4 regions of the Pseudomonas sp. XS1P51 genome follow, and region 1 is predicted to be linked to each of the others. Evidence: predicted binding sites of a transcription regulator. Region 1 holds the regulator's gene; each other region holds the start of a gene.

The links. The regulator sigma-54, encoded in region 1, starts transcription at its own class of promoters, with help from an activator protein. The targets are predictions, from matches to a motif close to ANTGGCATNNANNTTGCTNT.
Region 2: glnK (P-II family nitrogen regulator) is a predicted target of sigma-54. The motif match lies at 2,357-2,376, and genes of this name have one in related genera.
Region 3: glnA (glutamate--ammonia ligase) is a predicted target of sigma-54. The motif match lies at 1,255-1,274, and genes of this name have one in related genera.
Region 4: ACYZUD_RS32000 (flagellar basal body rod protein FlgF) is a predicted target of sigma-54. The motif match lies at 2,142-2,161, and genes of this name have one in related genera.

The regions. Positions count from the first base shown of each region.
Region 1 covers NZ_CM142707.1:6,112,914-6,116,898, forward strand. The annotation lists gene rapZ (RNase adapter RapZ) at 1-318, opposite strand, end outside; gene ptsN (PTS IIA-like nitrogen regulatory protein PtsN) at 321-785, opposite strand; gene hpf (ribosome hibernation-promoting factor, HPF/YfiA family) at 798-1,106, opposite strand; gene ACYZUD_RS28300 (RNA polymerase factor sigma-54) at 1,183-2,676, opposite strand; gene lptB (LPS export ABC transporter ATP-binding protein) at 2,950-3,675, opposite strand; gene lptA (lipopolysaccharide transport periplasmic protein LptA) at 3,675-3,985, opposite strand, start outside.
Region 2 covers NZ_CM142707.1:5,374,089-5,378,073, reverse strand. The annotation lists gene ACYZUD_RS24910 (secondary thiamine-phosphate synthase enzyme YjbQ) at 1-225, opposite strand, end outside; gene ACYZUD_RS24905 (ammonium transporter) at 440-1,777, opposite strand; gene glnK (P-II family nitrogen regulator) at 1,813-2,151, opposite strand; gene ACYZUD_RS24895 (accessory factor UbiK family protein) at 2,570-2,830, shown strand; gene ACYZUD_RS24890 (BRO-N domain-containing protein) at 3,239-3,766, shown strand; gene ACYZUD_RS24885 (HigA family addiction module antitoxin) at 3,819-3,985, opposite strand, start outside.
Region 3 covers NZ_CM142707.1:4,769,399-4,773,383, reverse strand. The annotation lists gene glnA (glutamate--ammonia ligase) at 1-1,158, opposite strand, end outside; gene thiI (tRNA uracil 4-sulfurtransferase ThiI) at 1,489-2,943, shown strand; gene typA (translational GTPase TypA) at 3,083-3,985, shown strand, end outside.
Region 4 covers NZ_CM142707.1:6,925,190-6,929,174, reverse strand. The annotation lists gene flgH (flagellar basal body L-ring protein FlgH) at 1-463, opposite strand, end outside; gene flgG (flagellar basal-body rod protein FlgG) at 516-1,301, opposite strand; gene ACYZUD_RS32000 (flagellar basal body rod protein FlgF) at 1,347-2,087, opposite strand; gene ACYZUD_RS31995 (sigma-54-dependent transcriptional regulator) at 2,384-3,943, opposite strand.

The sequences.
Region 1 (3,985 bases):
GCGGCGGGTTTCCGAAAAACGTTTGAGCAGGGTTTCTTCATCGGCATCCAGGTACAAGACATCGCACTGGATATGCCGGCTGCGGACTTCTGCCAGCAGTTCCGGAAAGCGCGTCAGGTGACTCGGCAAATTGCGCGCATCGATGGAAACGGCAACCAGCGGCTGTGCCAGTTCGGTGTGAATCAGCGCGCGTTCAGCCAGTTCTGGCAGCAGGCCGGCGGGCAGGTTGTCGATGCAGTAGTAGCCGTTGTCCTCGAGAACATCGAGTGCGGTACTTTTACCTGAGCCGGAGCGGCCACTGACGATGATCAAACGCATGATTACTGCCCGTTTTGCTCGTCCAGGACAACCTGATACAAGGCTTCATTGCTCGGAGCGCTGCGCAGTTTTTCGCGCACTTCCTTGCGATCGAGCATGCTGGCGATCTGGCGCAGTAGCTCCAGGTGCGCATCGGTGGCGGCTTCCGGGACCAGCAGAACGAACAGCAGGTCAACCGGAGCACCGTCGATGGCGTCGAAATCGATGGGGGCGTCCAGGTGCATCAAGGCACTGATGGGCGAATTGCAGCCCTTGAGGCGGCAGTGAGGGATGGCGATGCCGTTGCCAAAACCGGTGGAACCGAGTTTTTCACGGGCAATCAGAGCCTCGAAGACATCTTGCATCTCCAGATCCGGCACTTCGCGATGGATTAGGTTGGCAATTTGCTCGAGGGCTTTCTTTTTACTGCCGCCCGGCACATTCACGAGGGAACGGCCGGGGGTCAGGATGCTTTCAAGTCGGATCATGGGTTGGGAGTGTTAACGACCGGTTGCACCCTGGAGGAGGCTCTGGGTCTTTTCCTTATGCTTTTTGAGTTGGCGATCCAGCTTGTCGGTCAGCAGGTCGATGGCGGCATACATGTCCGTATGCTCGGCATTGGCGACCACTTCTCCGCCGGGAATATGCAGCGTGGCTTCGATTTTCTGCAGCAGCTTCTCGACGTTCATCGTGACTTGCACGTTGGTGATCTTGTCGAAGTGCCTTTCCAATCGCTCGAGTTTTTCGCCGATGTAGGTGCGCAGGGGTTCGGTCACTTCCAGTTGGTGTCCACTGATGTTGACTTGCATACAGCTTCTCCTTCGTTGCCAGTGCATAAAGCGGCAGGCAGAAATGCCTGCCACTGGAACGCTGTGGCGTGGCCCGTTACATCAACCGCTTACGTTCGCTCGAAGGCGCGATCCCAAGGGATTCGCGGTACTTGGCGACGGTGCGGCGAGCCACCTGAATGCCTTGTGCCTCCAGTAAACCAGCGATCTTGCTGTCACTCAACGGCTTTTTCTGATTTTCCGCTGCAACCAGTTTTTTGATGATCGCGCGGATCGCCGTAGACGAGCATTCACCGCCTTCGGAGGTGCTGACGTGGCTGGAGAAAAAGTATTTCAGCTCATATATGCCCCGAGGGGTATGCATGAATTTTTGCGTGGTTACCCGGGAAATCGTCGATTCGTGCATGCCAACCGCCTCGGCGATGTCATGGAGGACCAACGGTTTCATGGCTTCGTCGCCGTACTCCAGGAAGCCGCGCTGATGCTCGACGATCTGGGTGGCTACTTTCATCAGGGTTTCGTTGCGGCTTTGCAGGCTCTTGATGAACCAGCGAGCCTCTTGCAGCTGATTGCGCATGAAGGTGTTGTCGGCGCTGGTGTCGGCGCGGCGCACGAAGCCGGCGTACTGGGCGTTGACCCGCAACCGTGGCACCGATTCCTGATTCAGCTCTACCAGCCAGCGTTCGTTGTCTTTGCGCACGATGACATCGGGAACGACGTATTCGGCTTCGCTGGACTCGATCTGTGAGCCTGGGCGCGGATTGAGGCTCTGCACCAGTTCGATCACCTGGCGCAGTTCATCTTCCTTGAGCTTCATGCGGCGCATCAACTGGCTGTAGTCGCGGCTGCCGAGCAGGTCGATGTAATCGGTGACCAGGCGTTTGGCTTCGGCCAGCCAAGGGGTCTTGGCGGGCAGCTGGCGCAGTTGCAGCAGCAGGCATTCACCCAGGTTGCGGGCGCCGATGCCGGCGGGCTCGAATTGCTGGATGCGGTGCAGGACGGCTTCGATTTCGTCCAGTTCGATGTCCAGTTCCGGATCGAAGGCTTCGAGGATTTCCTCGAGGGTTTCGTCCAGGTAGCCCTGATTGTTGATGCAGTCGATCAGGGTCACGGCGATCAGGCGATCGGTGTCGGACATCGGCGCCAGGTTCAGTTGCCACAGCAGGTGGCTTTGCAGGCTTTCGCCGGCCGATGTACGGGTGGTGAAGTCCCACTCGTCGTCATCGTTGCTTGGCAGGCTGCTGGCGCTGGTCTGGTAGACGTCTTCCCACGCGGTGTCGACGGGCAGCTCGTTGGGAATGCGTTCGTTCCAGTCACCTTCCTCGAGGTTATCCACCGTCGGGGCGGTTTCCTGGTAGGAGGGTTCCGAAACATCGGCGTTGGGTTGCTGTTCGGCTTTGTCGGCCAAGGGGTCGGCGTTATCGAAGTCGTCGCCTTCTTCCTGGCGTTCGAGCATCGGATTGGACTCCAGGGCCTCCTGGATTTCCTGTTGCAGGTCCAGGGTCGACAATTGGAGCAGGCGGATGGCCTGTTGCAGCTGAGGTGTCATCGTCAGCTGCTGGCCCATTCTCAAGACTAGCGATGGTTTCATGGCAGGGGCTTAACACCTTATTCGCCGGCGCACATGCGCCATCCACTACAGGGCGCCGGAGCGCCAAACATAAGCAAATTATATGCCTGAAACCACAACGTTTGCCTAGAGCGCTGTAACAATAAAAACGTTTAAAGTTTTATTGACGCATTGCCCTTGCTGGTAGCTGAACATCTTTGAGGCGCAACGTTTGCCTGGCGCGCTGTAACAATAAAAAACGGTTGATTTTTTTATCGAGACAAGCTCTCGGCGACTGGCCAGGCACCTGAGCGCTTACAGGCGGAACTCATGGCCCAGATACACTTCCTTGACCAGGTCGTTGGCCAGGATGGTGGCAGAGTCACCTTCTGCGATCAGTTGGCCATCGTTCACGATGTAGGCGGTTTCGCAGATATCCAGGGTTTCACGAACGTTGTGGTCGGTGATCAACACGCCAATGCCCTTGGCCTTGAGGTGATAGATGATCTGTTTGATGTCGCCCACCGAGATCGGGTCCACACCGGCGAAAGGTTCGTCCAGGAGGATGAACTTCGGGTTGGTGGCCAGTGCCCGGGCGATTTCCACGCGACGACGTTCGCCACCGGACAGGCTCATGCCGAGGTTGTCGCGGATGTGGTTGATGTGAAATTCCTGCAGCAGGCTTTCCAGTTCCTTGCGACGACCGGCCTTGTCGAGTTCTTTGCGGGTCTCGAGGATCGCCATGATGTTATCGGCAACTGAAAGTTTGCGGAAGATCGACGCTTCTTGCGGAAGATAGCCGATACCGGCCTTTGCGCGACCGTGCATCGGCTGGTGACTGACGTCCAGGTCATCGATCAGTACGCGGCCCTGATCGGCCTGCACCAATCCGACGATCATGTAGAAGCAAGTGGTTTTGCCGGCGCCGTTGGGACCCAGCAGGCCCACGATCTGACCGCTGTCGATGGACAGGCTTACGTCGCGCACGACCTGGCGGCTCTTGTAGCTCTTGGCCAGATGCTGAGCTTTCAGAGTTGCCATTACTGGGCCTTTTGCTCGTCGGTTTTCTTTTTCGGCTGGATCACCATGTCGATGCGCGGACGCGACTCGGTGACCTTGCTGCCTGTGGCGCGACCGGCGCTCGCAAGCTTTTTGTTGGTGTCGTAGACGATTTTCTCGCCTTGGGTAACGTTGCCATCCTTGTCGATGACCTTGGCGCGATCGATCAGCACGACGCGATCTTGCGAAGCGTGGTACTGGATAGTGATGCCGTACCCCTGAACCGGTTTGGTGTCGCCAGCAGTCTGCACCTGCTCGAAGTAGGCCAGATTGCCCACCGAGGTCACCACGT
Region 2 (3,985 bases), 740 kb from region 1:
TGCTCCTTGTGGGATCAGACGATTGAAAAATCGTTCGAAGTCGCGACGTACCGCCGGATCGGCGTTCTCGTTGATGGTCAACGAAGCCGAGGTATGCTGCAGCCACAAATGCAACAGACCGACCCGACATGCCTTGAGTTCAGGCAGGCCGGCGAGTAACTCGTCCGTTACCAGATGAAAGCCCCGGGGCCGCGCCCGCAGGGTAATCAGAGTCTGTTGCCACATACAGTTCTCCGCACGTTCGGGGCGCATTCTAGCGCGCTCTGGGAAAAAACAAAGGCCCTAATATTCCTTCAATCATGTAAGCCATTGGCCGCAGAAAAACGCCCGTCGTAAACGCCACTAAACGTGTACGAAAAAACCTTTCAGCAGTTCCTTCATGGACAAATTCCAGACAAAAAAATGCCCGGCAAGCCGGGCAAGTTTTTTATGCGCGTGCTTACAAGTTGTAGCCGCGTTCGTTGTGAAGTGCCAGGTCGATACCGACAGCCTCTTCTTCTTCGGTGATACGCAGACCCATGACCGCGTCCAGCACCTTAAGAATGATGTAGGTAACGATCGCGGTGTAGATCACCGTGAAGCCCACGCCTTTGCACTGAATCCAGACTTGTGCGGCGATGTCGGTAACGGTGCCGAAGCCACCCAGGGACGGTGCAGCGAACACACCGGTCAGGATCGCGCCGAGGATACCGCCGATGCCGTGTACGCCGAAGGCGTCCAGGGAGTCGTCATAGCCGAGTTTGCGTTTCAGGGTGGTGGCGCAGAAGAAGCACACCACGCCCGCTGCCAGACCGATAACCAGAGCGCCCATCGGGCCCACGGTGCCAGCGGCCGGAGTGATTGCCACCAGACCGGCGACAACACCCGAAGCGATACCCAGTGCACTTGGTTTGCCATGGGTGACCCACTCGGCGAACATCCAGCCCAGTGCAGCGGCGGCGGTTGCGATCTGGGTGACCAGCATCGCCATACCGGCAGTGCCGTTGGCCGCTGCGGCGGAACCGGCGTTGAAGCCGAACCAGCCGACCCACAGCATCGCGGCGCCCACCAGGGTGTAACCGAGGTTATGCGGTGCCATCGGGGTGGTCGGGAAGCCTTTACGCTTGCCGAGCACGATGCACGCTACCAGACCGGCCACACCGGCGTTGATGTGCACCACGGTGCCGCCGGCGAAGTCCAGCACGCCCCAGTCCCACATCAGGCCGCCGTTGCCGGACCAGACCATGTGTGCGATCGGTGCATACACCAGGGTGAACCAGATACCCATGAAGATCAGCATGGCGGAGAACTTCATCCGCTCGGCGAAGGCACCGACGATCAGCGCTGGGGTAATGATGGCGAAGGTCATCTGGAAGGTGATGAACACCGCCTCAGGGAACAGCGCCGCAGGACCGGTCAGGCTCGAAGGCGTGACCCCGGCGAGGAATGCCTTGCCCATGCCGCCGAAGAACGAGTTGAAGTTGACGACGCCCTGCTCCATGCCCGTGGTGTCGAACGCAATGCTGTAGCCATAAATGACCCACAGAATGCTGATCAGACCGGTAATGGCGAAGCATTGCATCATCACGGAAAGAATGTTTTTCGACCGAACCATGCCGCCGTAGAACAGCGCGAGGCCGGGAATGGTCATGAACAGCACGAGGGCTGTCGAGGTCAGCATCCAAGCGGTGTCGCCGGAATTGAGGACTGGGGCCGCCACTTCGTCTGCCGCCATAGCCAGGCTGGGCATTACGAGGGACAACAGGGCTCCTAGCCCTGCGAATTTACGCAGAGTCATATTGTTTTCTCCTGGGGCGTTGGGTTTGTGGCGGCTTAGATTGCGTCGGTATCGGTTTCGCCGGTACGGATGCGAATCGCCTGTTCCAGATTGACCACGAAAATCTTGCCGTCGCCGATCTTGCCGGTGTTGGCAGCCTTGGTTATCGCCTCGATAACCCGGTCCAGATCCTTGTCGTCAATGGCGACATCGATTTTCACCTTGGGCAGAAAATCGACCACATATTCCGCGCCGCGATACAGCTCGGTGTGACCCTTCTGCCGACCGAAGCCTTTGACTTCAGTAACGGTAATGCCCTGCACGCCGATCTCGGACAGCGACTCGCGCACGTCGTCCAACTTGAACGGCTTGATGATGGCAGTGACTAGCTTCATGAAAACTCTCTCCCGAATTGGTGGACTTGCCCCAGGAAAACAAACCCGACTCAAGTCTAAGCGCAGTGCCTGGCTTTGTAACGCATCGTCGGCCTTACCTGCCCGTCCGACGCCAGCTAACCGCTCCGCACGAAACACTTCCCCGTTTCGCTTGGCGCACTGCATTCGTCACAGCGACTGCATCAGTGCATGGGTTACGACTGACTAAGCAGAAAGCTTGCCATCTCGCCAAAAGTCACTGAATTCAATACGTTGACCGCGACCGCCAGCCCCTTCGCTTGAATGACCCGACGATTACGCACAACAACAGTGCGATGCCGTCCGTCCGCATGCGCGAAAAGCGTGCATGGCCAGCCGTCGGAATTGACTATAGACACTGCGTGATACACTGCCCGCCATTGTTTCCAGGACATTTCCCATGCTCGCGCCCAAAGACTTCCTCGACGCCCTGACCGGCACCGCCTCCCGACTCTTCAGCGGCGACACCCCGCTGCCGAAAAGCGAAATCGAAAGCCAGTTCAAGGCGCTGCTGCAGAGCGGGTTTAGCAAACTGGACCTGGTGAGCCGGGAAGAGTTTGATAGCCAGATGGTTGTGCTGGCGCGGACCCGGGCACGGCTGGAGAGTCTTGAGGCGAAGGTGGCGGAGCTTGAAGCGAAGCTGAATCCACCTGCCGAGTAACCCTGCTGACAATGCAGTCCCCTGTGTGCGAGCCTTGCCACACTGGATAGACCACCCTCTGTAGGAGCTGCCGCAGGCTGCGATCCTTTGATCTGCCGCCCCGCCACAATCTCGGCAACGTCCTACAAAGATCACCACCGCCGTCCGATAGCGCCGCGAAGCCAAGGTTCCTAAGCTCATCCCTAGCTGAATATTCAGCACTGGGTTTGGCGACCCGGAAGCTTAAGGCGTACAACAACCATCGACGGCGGGCTCATCTCCGCCACATCGAGTCATGGCGGCTGTGCGTGGGAGACCTTCGGGTCTGCCGGGTTCCTTTTGCTCCGGTTCGCCAACCCGCGTACAGCTGCCACCCCAATTGTTTGGCGACGATTGACGGCAGTCCCTTAAGCAAAAGGAGCTGTATTAATGAATAGCGATGACGTTTATCTGGTCCCCAACGTCTTTACCCGCCACAAACTCCACCTCCACGCCCTGCTGTTGGAAAACCAAGCCTGGTTTAGTGCCCGAGATCTAGGCCGATTTCTTCGCCTTTTCCTCGACGAACGCGCCGTCCGAAAACTCGATCCCGATCAACATCAATCCGCGCGAGTCGTCATCCACCGCACCATCGAAAACACCTTGCTAATCAGCGAATCCGGCGTCTATGCCCTGCTCGTCTACCACTACTGCCCTGAATACCGAGGCCTGCGCGAATGGCTGACCCACGACGTAGTGCCAGCCCTTAGAGACGCCCAACACACAGTTTCAACCGAACGCCCGATACTAAGCCTGTTGAACTGGCCAGATATGTCATTGAGTTTGCTGCACTGGAATAACCAGCCGTGGATTCGCTTGCAGGATGTTCCGCACATGCTGGCGGATAGTGAACGGCCGCAGCGCTCGATCAATGCACCGTGGTGGAAGCGTGCTTCCCGAATACTCCAGGCATTCTGAACGACAAAAAAAACCCCACGTTATAGCGTGGGGTTCGTTCAGGAATTGAGGATCAGGCGCAGTGCGGAAGCCGCTCAACCTGATCCCGAATCGCGGCCCCTCGCTCAATCTCGGCTTTACGCAAATCGTAGGTCGATTGCAGGTTCAGCCAAAATTCCGGGGTCGTGTCCAGACAGATAGATAGCCTTAGAGCCATGTCAGCGCTGACACCCCGGCGCT
Region 3 (3,985 bases), 1.3 Mb from region 1:
GATCTTGTTCTGGATGCCGTCCAGGCCAGCCATCAACAGTGCAGCGAAGCCCAGGTACGGGTTAGCTGCTGGATCCGGGAAGCGAGCTTCAATGCGGCGAGCGCGAGGGCTGGACACGTAAGGAATACGGATCGAAGCGGAACGGTTGCGAGCCGAGTAGGCCAGCATCACTGGAGCTTCGAAACCTGGGACCAGACGCTTGTAGGAGTTGGTCGACGGGTTGGTGAAGCCGTTCAGTGCCTTACCGTGCTTGATGATGCCGCCGATGAAGTACAGAGCGGTATCGGACAGGCCGGCATAGCCTTCGCCAGCGAAGGTGTTCTTGCCATCTTTGGCGATGGACAGGTGAACGTGCATACCCGAACCGTTATCGCCGTACAGCGGCTTAGGCATGAAGGTCGCGGTGCGGCCGTATGCATCGGCAACGTTGTGTACGCAGTACTTCAGGGTCTGAACTTCGTCAGCCTTGGCGACCAGGGTGTTGAACTTCACACCGATTTCGTTCTGGCCGGCAGTTGCCACTTCGTGGTGGTGAACTTCGATGACCAGGCCCATTTCTTCCATGGCGTTGCACATGGAGGTACGGATTTCGTGGTCGTGGTCGAACGGCGGAACCGGGAAGTAGCCGCCTTTGACGCCTGGACGGTGGCCTTTGTTGCCGCCTTCCACGTCCTGGTCGGACATCCACGAACCTTGTTCGGAGTAGATCTTGAACATCGAACCGGAGATGTCGGACTTGAACTTCACTTCGTCGAAGATGAAGAATTCTGGTTCCGGACCAACGAATACGGTGTCACCGATACCGGTCGACTTCAGGTATTCCTCGGCGCGCTTGGCGATCGCGCGTGGGTCACGGTCGTAGCCTTGCATGGTCGAAGGCTCGATCACGTCGCAAACCAGGATCAGGGTCGGCTCTTCGGTGAACGGGTCGAGGACGGCAGTGGAGTCGTCCGGCATCAGGATCATGTCGGAAGCCTCGATGCCTTTCCAGCCAGCGATGGAGGAACCGTCGAACATTTTGCCTTCTTCGAAGAAAGCTTCATCCAGCGCGTCGCGAGCCGGCATGGTCACGTGGTGCTGAGTGCCTTTGGTGTCCGTGAAGCGCAGATCAATCCACTTGACGTCATGATCTTTGATGAGTTGAACCGACTTCGACATAGTGTCCTCCGGGTGGCTTCGGGCTTAGTAGTGGATGCCCTTAGAATGTGGGTGATGCCGGCGCGAATACTCTGCCATGGCAACCTGCCTCACAAGGGAGCAAATTGCATGCCAGTGCCCCACCATGGGTTTTTTGCCCCAATATCACGCTTATAAAGGTGCAAAGCGGCACCAGGCTGAAAATACCGCCCTGTAATGTAGCGCTTAAATCGATAAATGACCTGTTTTGGTGCACTAAAAACCTTCTGCACATTAACTGGTTAAACCTTGAGCAATTTCCGCTATAATCCGCGCCCCCCTTTTTCGGCTGGCCCAGCGCGCGCTGTTTTCATGAAACTAATCGTAAAAGTCTTCCCCGAGATCACCATCAAGAGCCGCCCGGTACGGATGCGTTTCATCCGCCAGTTGGCCAAAAATATCCGCACCGTGCTCCGCGACCTGGACTCGGCCGTGGTGGTGAACGGTGTGTGGGACAATCTCGAGCTGGAAACCCGCGTCAGCGAGCCCAAAGCCTTGAAGGAGATGACCGAGCGCCTGAGCTGCATGCCGGGCATCGCGCATTTCCTGCAGGTCGACGAATACCCGCTGGGTGACTTCGATGACATCGTCGCCAAATGCAAGCAGCACTTCGGTGATGCGTTGGCCGGGAAGATCTTTTCGGTGCGCTGCAAGCGTGCCGGCAAGCATGAATTCAGCTCGATGGACGTCGAGAAATACGTCGGCAGCCAACTGCGTCGTCAATGCGGCGCCGCCGGAATCTCGCTCAGAGAGCCGGAAATCGAAGTTCGCATCGAAATTCGCGACAAACGGTTGTTCGTGATCCACAGCCAGCACAACAGCATCGGCGGTTATCCGCTGGGTGCCCTGGAACAGACGCTTGTGCTGATGTCCGGCGGGTTCGACTCCACCGTTGCCGCTTACCAGATCATGCGCCGCGGGTTGATGAGCCATTTCTGCTTCTTCAATCTGGGCGGACGTGCCCACGAACTGGGCGTCATGGAAGTCGCGCACTTCATCTGGAAGAAGTACGGCAGCTCCCAACGCGTGTTATTTGTCAGTGTGCCGTTCGAGGAAGTACTGGGAGAAATTCTCGGGAAAGTCGATAACAGTCATATGGGTGTGGTTTTGAAGCGTATGATGTTGCGCGCTGCTTCCCGTATTGCCGATCGGCTGGAGATCGAAGCGCTGGTCACCGGCGAAGCGATTTCCCAGGTGTCGAGCCAGACGCTGCCGAACCTGTCCGTGATCGACTGCGTGACCGACAAGCTGGTCTTGCGTCCGCTGATCGCCAGTCACAAGCAGGACATCATCGACCTGGCCAACGAAATCGGCACCGCCGATTTCGCCAAGCACATGCCGGAATACTGCGGGGTCATCTCGGTGAACCCCAAGACCCACGCCAAGCGTCCGCGCGTGGAGCATGAAGAGAAAGAATTCGACATGGCGGTACTTGAGCGTGCGCTCGAGAACGCCAAACTGGTGCCGATCGATCGCGTGATCGACGAATTGGGCCAGGACTTGCAGATCGAAGAAGTCAGCGAAGCGCTGGCGGGCCAGATCATCATCGACATCCGTCACCCGGATGCCGCTGAAGACGAGCCGCTGGAACTCGCTGGCATTGAGGTACAGACGATGCCGTTTTATGCATTGAACGCTCGTTTCAAGGAACTGGACCCTACTCGCCAGTACCTGTTGTATTGCGACAAAGGCGTGATGAGTCGCCTGCATGCCCACCATTTGCTCAGTGAGGGGCATGCCAATGTGCGCGTTTATCGACCGAGCTAAGTGCCCGGGGCTGTTTGCCTGTGGCCTGCGTCACCGGCCCCCCGACGCCGCCGTCAAGCTGTAACGGCTTTGCCGGACTCTACTGTTAATCGCTGCCAAGACTTGTCAGCACACCGAATCCTCTGATCGAGATACACAAGTGATCGAAAATCTACGCAACATCGCCATCATTGCTCACGTTGACCATGGTAAAACCACCCTGGTAGACAAACTCTTGCGTCAATCCGGCACCCTGGAGCGCAACGAGCTCAACGACGAGCGCGTGATGGACTCCAACGACCAGGAGAAAGAGCGCGGTATTACCATTCTGGCGAAAAACACCGCCATCAACTGGAACGGCTACCACATCAACATCGTGGACACCCCGGGCCACGCCGACTTCGGCGGCGAAGTTGAACGCGTAATGTCGATGGTTGACTCCGTTCTGCTGCTGGTTGACGCTCAAGACGGCCCTATGCCGCAAACCCGTTTCGTGACCAAGAAGGCTTTCGAAGCCGGCCTGCGTCCAATCGTGGTCATCAACAAGGTTGACCGTCCGGGCGCACGTCCGGACTGGGTTCTGGATCAGATCTTCGACCTGTTCGACAACCTGGGCGCTACCGAAGAACAACTGGACTTCCAGGTTGTTTACGCTTCGGCCCTGAACGGTATTGCCGGTCTGGAACACACCGCCATGGCGGAAGACATGACCCCGCTGTACCAGGCCATCGTTGACCACGTTCCAGCTCCAAAAGTTGACCGTGAAGGCCCGTTCCAGATGCAAATCTCGGCACTGGACTACAACAGCTTCCTGGGTGTTATCGGCGTTGGTCGTATCGCTCGTGGTCGCGTCAAGCCGAACACTCAAGTTGTGGCTATCGACGTTGACGGCAAGAAGCGTAACGGTCGTATCCTGAAGCTGATGGGTCACCACGGTCTGCACCGTATCGACGTTGAAGAAGCAGCTGCCGGCGACATCGTCTGCATCAGCGGCTTCGACCAGCTGTTCATCTCCGACACTCTGTGCGACCCACTGAACGTCGAGCCGATGAAGCCGCTGACC
Region 4 (3,985 bases), 810 kb from region 1:
GCAGCACGTCGGCGACGGTCACCGTGATCGAACCGGTCAGGCTGTTGCTCTGGCCGGACTTGCTGTCGCCCTTGGTCGCGCGATCGGCGCTATAACCGGCATCCAGACTCAGGTCATTGCTTCCGATCGGGTTATTGGTGGTCAGGCTGGAGCCAAACAACGAGGTCAGGCCAACACTGGTGTTGCTGTTCTTGTCGATCTGCGAGTTGGCGTTCTTGCTGGCCTGGGTTCTCTCGTTCAGGGTGATGGTGATGATGTCACCGACCCGGAACGCCTTGCGGTCGCCGTACAGGTTCTGTTCGAAACCGGCCTGGTAGATCGAGCCGTTGTTGGCGGCAGCCGGCAGCGGTGTGCGCGGCAACACCGGGGCGTAGTAAGGGTCATTGGGCTTGGGCGGCGGGGCAACGCAACCCGCGAGCACGATGGCCCCACTCAGTGCCAGAACAGATACAAAGCGATTCATGACCCTACCTCACGGTGTTGCAGGCGACCTCATGGTCGCCTCATAGACTTGATTACAGATTCTGCGTTACGAACGAGAGCATCTGGTCGGCAGTGGAGATCACCTTGGAGTTCATCTCGTAGGCGCGCTGAGTGGTGATCATGTTGACCATCTCCTCAACGGTGCTGACGTTGGACGTTTCCAGGGTGTTCTGCAGCGTGGTGCCGAAACCGGCCAGGCCCGGCGTACCGACTTGCGGCGCACCACTGGCAGCGGTTTCCAGGAACAGGTTGTTACCCACCGCTTGCAGGCCGGCCGGGTTGATGAAGTCGGCGGTTTGCAGGTTGCCGATCACCTGGGCGGCCGGGTTGCCGGCAACGGTGATGGACACGGTGCCGTCGCGACCGACCGTGAAGGTCTGGGCATCGTTCGGAATGACAATGGCCGGTTCCAGGGCGAAGCCGCTGGCGTTCACGATCTGACCGTTGGAGTCGAGGTGAAACGTACCGTCACGGGTGTAGGACGTGGTGCCATCCGGCTGCAGAATCTGGAAGAAACCGCGACCGTCGATGGCCATATCCAACGGCTGCTCGGTGGTTTGCAGGCTGCCGGCGTTGAAGTTTTTCTGGGTGCCGACGATGCGCACACCAGTACCCAGTTGCAGGCCCGACGGCAATTCGCTGTCCTGGGTCGACTGGGCGCCTGGCTGGCGTTTGATCTGGTACAGCAAGTCCTGGAACTCGGCACGGTCACGTTTGAAACCCGTGGTCGACACGTTCGCCAGGTTGTTGGAAATGGTCGTCAGGTTGGTGTCCTGGGCGGACAGACCTGTTTTGGCAACCCATAGAGCCGGAAGCATTCGATTCTCCTCGTGCGCCTGTTTTACGGCGCGACGTTCTGATAATTAGCTGATCTGCAAGACCCGAGCCATGGCCTGGTCATCGTCTTTGGCGGTGTTCATCATCTTGATGTGCAGCTCGAACTGCTTGGACAGCGCCAGTACCGAGGTCATCTCTTCCACGGCATTGACGTTGCTCGACTCGAGGAAACCGGACACCAGCTTGACGCCGGCATCGGCTTGCGCGGGCTTGCCGTCCTTGGTGTGAATCGAGCCGTCCAGGCCTTTGGTCATGGTCTTGAAGTCCGGATTGACCAGCTTGATGCGGTCGACTTCCGCCATCACGCGGGGACCTTCACCCATCGCACGAATGCTGATGGTGCCGTCTTCGCCAATTTCGATTTGCTGCTCGGGTGGCACGGCAATCGGCCCGCCATTGCCCAACACCGGCATACCATTGCCAGCCCGCAGCACCCCGAGGGCGTCAACGTTCAGGCTGCCGGTACGCACGTAACTTTCGCCACCATCAGGGTTCTGCACCGCAATCCAGCCGTTGCCGGTCACGGCGACATCGAGGTCACGACCGGTTTCCACCATCGCGCCAGGAGAGAAGTCGGTGGCCGGACGTTCGGACATGGCAAACGCACGCGCCGGAAAGCTGTCACCGAACACCGGCATGGAACGCGCCTGCTCCAGGTCTTTCTGGAAACCGTTGGTGGAAATGTTCGCGAGGTTGTTCGCATGAGCCTTCTGCGCCAGTGCATTCTGGCTGGCGCCGGTCATTGCCACATAAAGGTACTTGTCCACACTCTTTCCTCTGCATGCCGGACGTTTGCCGCCCACTGCTGTACTGCTGAGCCATAAGCAATTTGCAGACCAACTTTTTTCTGGCGGCGCGGGGCCCGGCAAACAAAGGGCTTGACGGGTTCAGAGAGGATTCGGGGATTGTGTCAAAGACGAAAAACCGGCGGTGTTATGCCGCTTCGCGGCAACAGATCAAGAGATCAAAAGATCGCAGCCTCGTTTCACTCGACAGCTCCTACATTGGAATGCGTACACCTGTAGGAGCTGTCGAGTGAAACGAGGCTGCGATCTTTCGATCTTCAACTATTGTCTTTACCGACGTCGTACTCACGCAGTTTGTTGGCGATGGTGGTATGTGAAACCCCCAACCGCTTGCCCAGTTGCCGACTGCTCGGATGCTCGGAATACAAACGCTCCAGCACTGCTTTTTCAAAGCGCCCGACGATCGCATCCAACCCGCCCTCAAGCGAGAAATCGCCAAGCGGCTGACGCACGCCGTAATCCGGCAGGCGAATATGTTCGGCCTTGACCGTGCCGCCCTCGCACAGTGAAACCGCCTGGAACAGCACGTTCTCCAACTGCCGAACGTTGCCCGGCCAATGGTAATGACTGAGTCGCTCCATAGCCGCCGGCGCCAGTTTCGGTAGCGGACAACCGATCTGCCGACTGGCCTGATCGAGGAAGTGCTCCACCAGTGGCGTCAAGCCGTCGAGGCATTCGCGCAGCGGCGGGATGTGCAATGACAGCACGTTCAAGCGGTGATAAAGATCCTGGCGAAACTCAGCACGGGCACACAACTCGGACAAGTCGACCTGAGTCGCGCAGATCACCCGTACATCGAGATAAACCTCTTCATCGCTGCCCACACGACGGAAGCAACCGTCCTGCAGGAAGCGCAGCAATTTCACCTGCAAGCGCGGGCTCATTTCCCCGACACCATCGAGAAACAGCGTACCGCCTGCCGTCAGCTCCAGCAGCCCGAGCTTGCCCTCGGCCCGGGCCCCCTCGAACGCACCGGGGCCATAGCCGAACAACTCGGTCTCGGCCATGGATTCCGGCAGGCCGGCGCAATTGAGCGCCATCAACGGCGACTGCCCGCGAGGGCTGGCCAAATGGCAGGCGCGCGCCAACAACTCTTTACCGGTACCGGTTTCGCCTTCTATTAATAGCGGCGCATCGAGCGGCGCCATGCGTCGGGCTTCGCGCACCACCGCGGCCATCACTTTCGAGCTTTGGAAGATGCTGTCGAAACCGCGCAACTCCTGCTTGCGCACGTTATAGATGCGCTCACCGACACGGTCGGCACGGTGCAGCGTCAGCACTGCGCCGGCCATGGCTTCGCTGTCGTCATGTTCCGATTGCAGCGGCGCGATGTCGGCAAGAAACACGTCGCCCTTGACCTTGACCCGCAGCCCGTTGATCCGCGATTTGTTGGCGCGCACCAGTTCCGGTAAGTCGAAGTCCTCAGCGTAACGGGACAATGGAATACCCGGCACCTCATCGACCCGCACCCCGAGCAACTGCGCCGCCGCGCGGTTGGCGGCAACGATCGAGCCGCCCATGTCGATCGACAGCACCGGAAACTCCAGCGCGCCAAGCAAGGCATTGAGCTCCATGTGCCGACGCTCGCTGGGCATCAGCCCTACACGCTTGACGCCAAATACCCCGTTGATTGACTCGAATTTCGGACGCAACGCCTGGAACTGAATGTTGATCAGGTTCGGGCAATGCAGGTAGATGGCATTGCCATGCTCTCCGCCGACCTCGCCGCGAGCGACGTTGATCCCGTATTCCACCAGCAAGTTGAGAATGTCGCGCAGGATGCCGATGCGATTCTGGCAGTGGACTTTGATACGCATATAAAGGCCCGAAAAAGCGTTGGTTGAATGAGGCTGATGCCA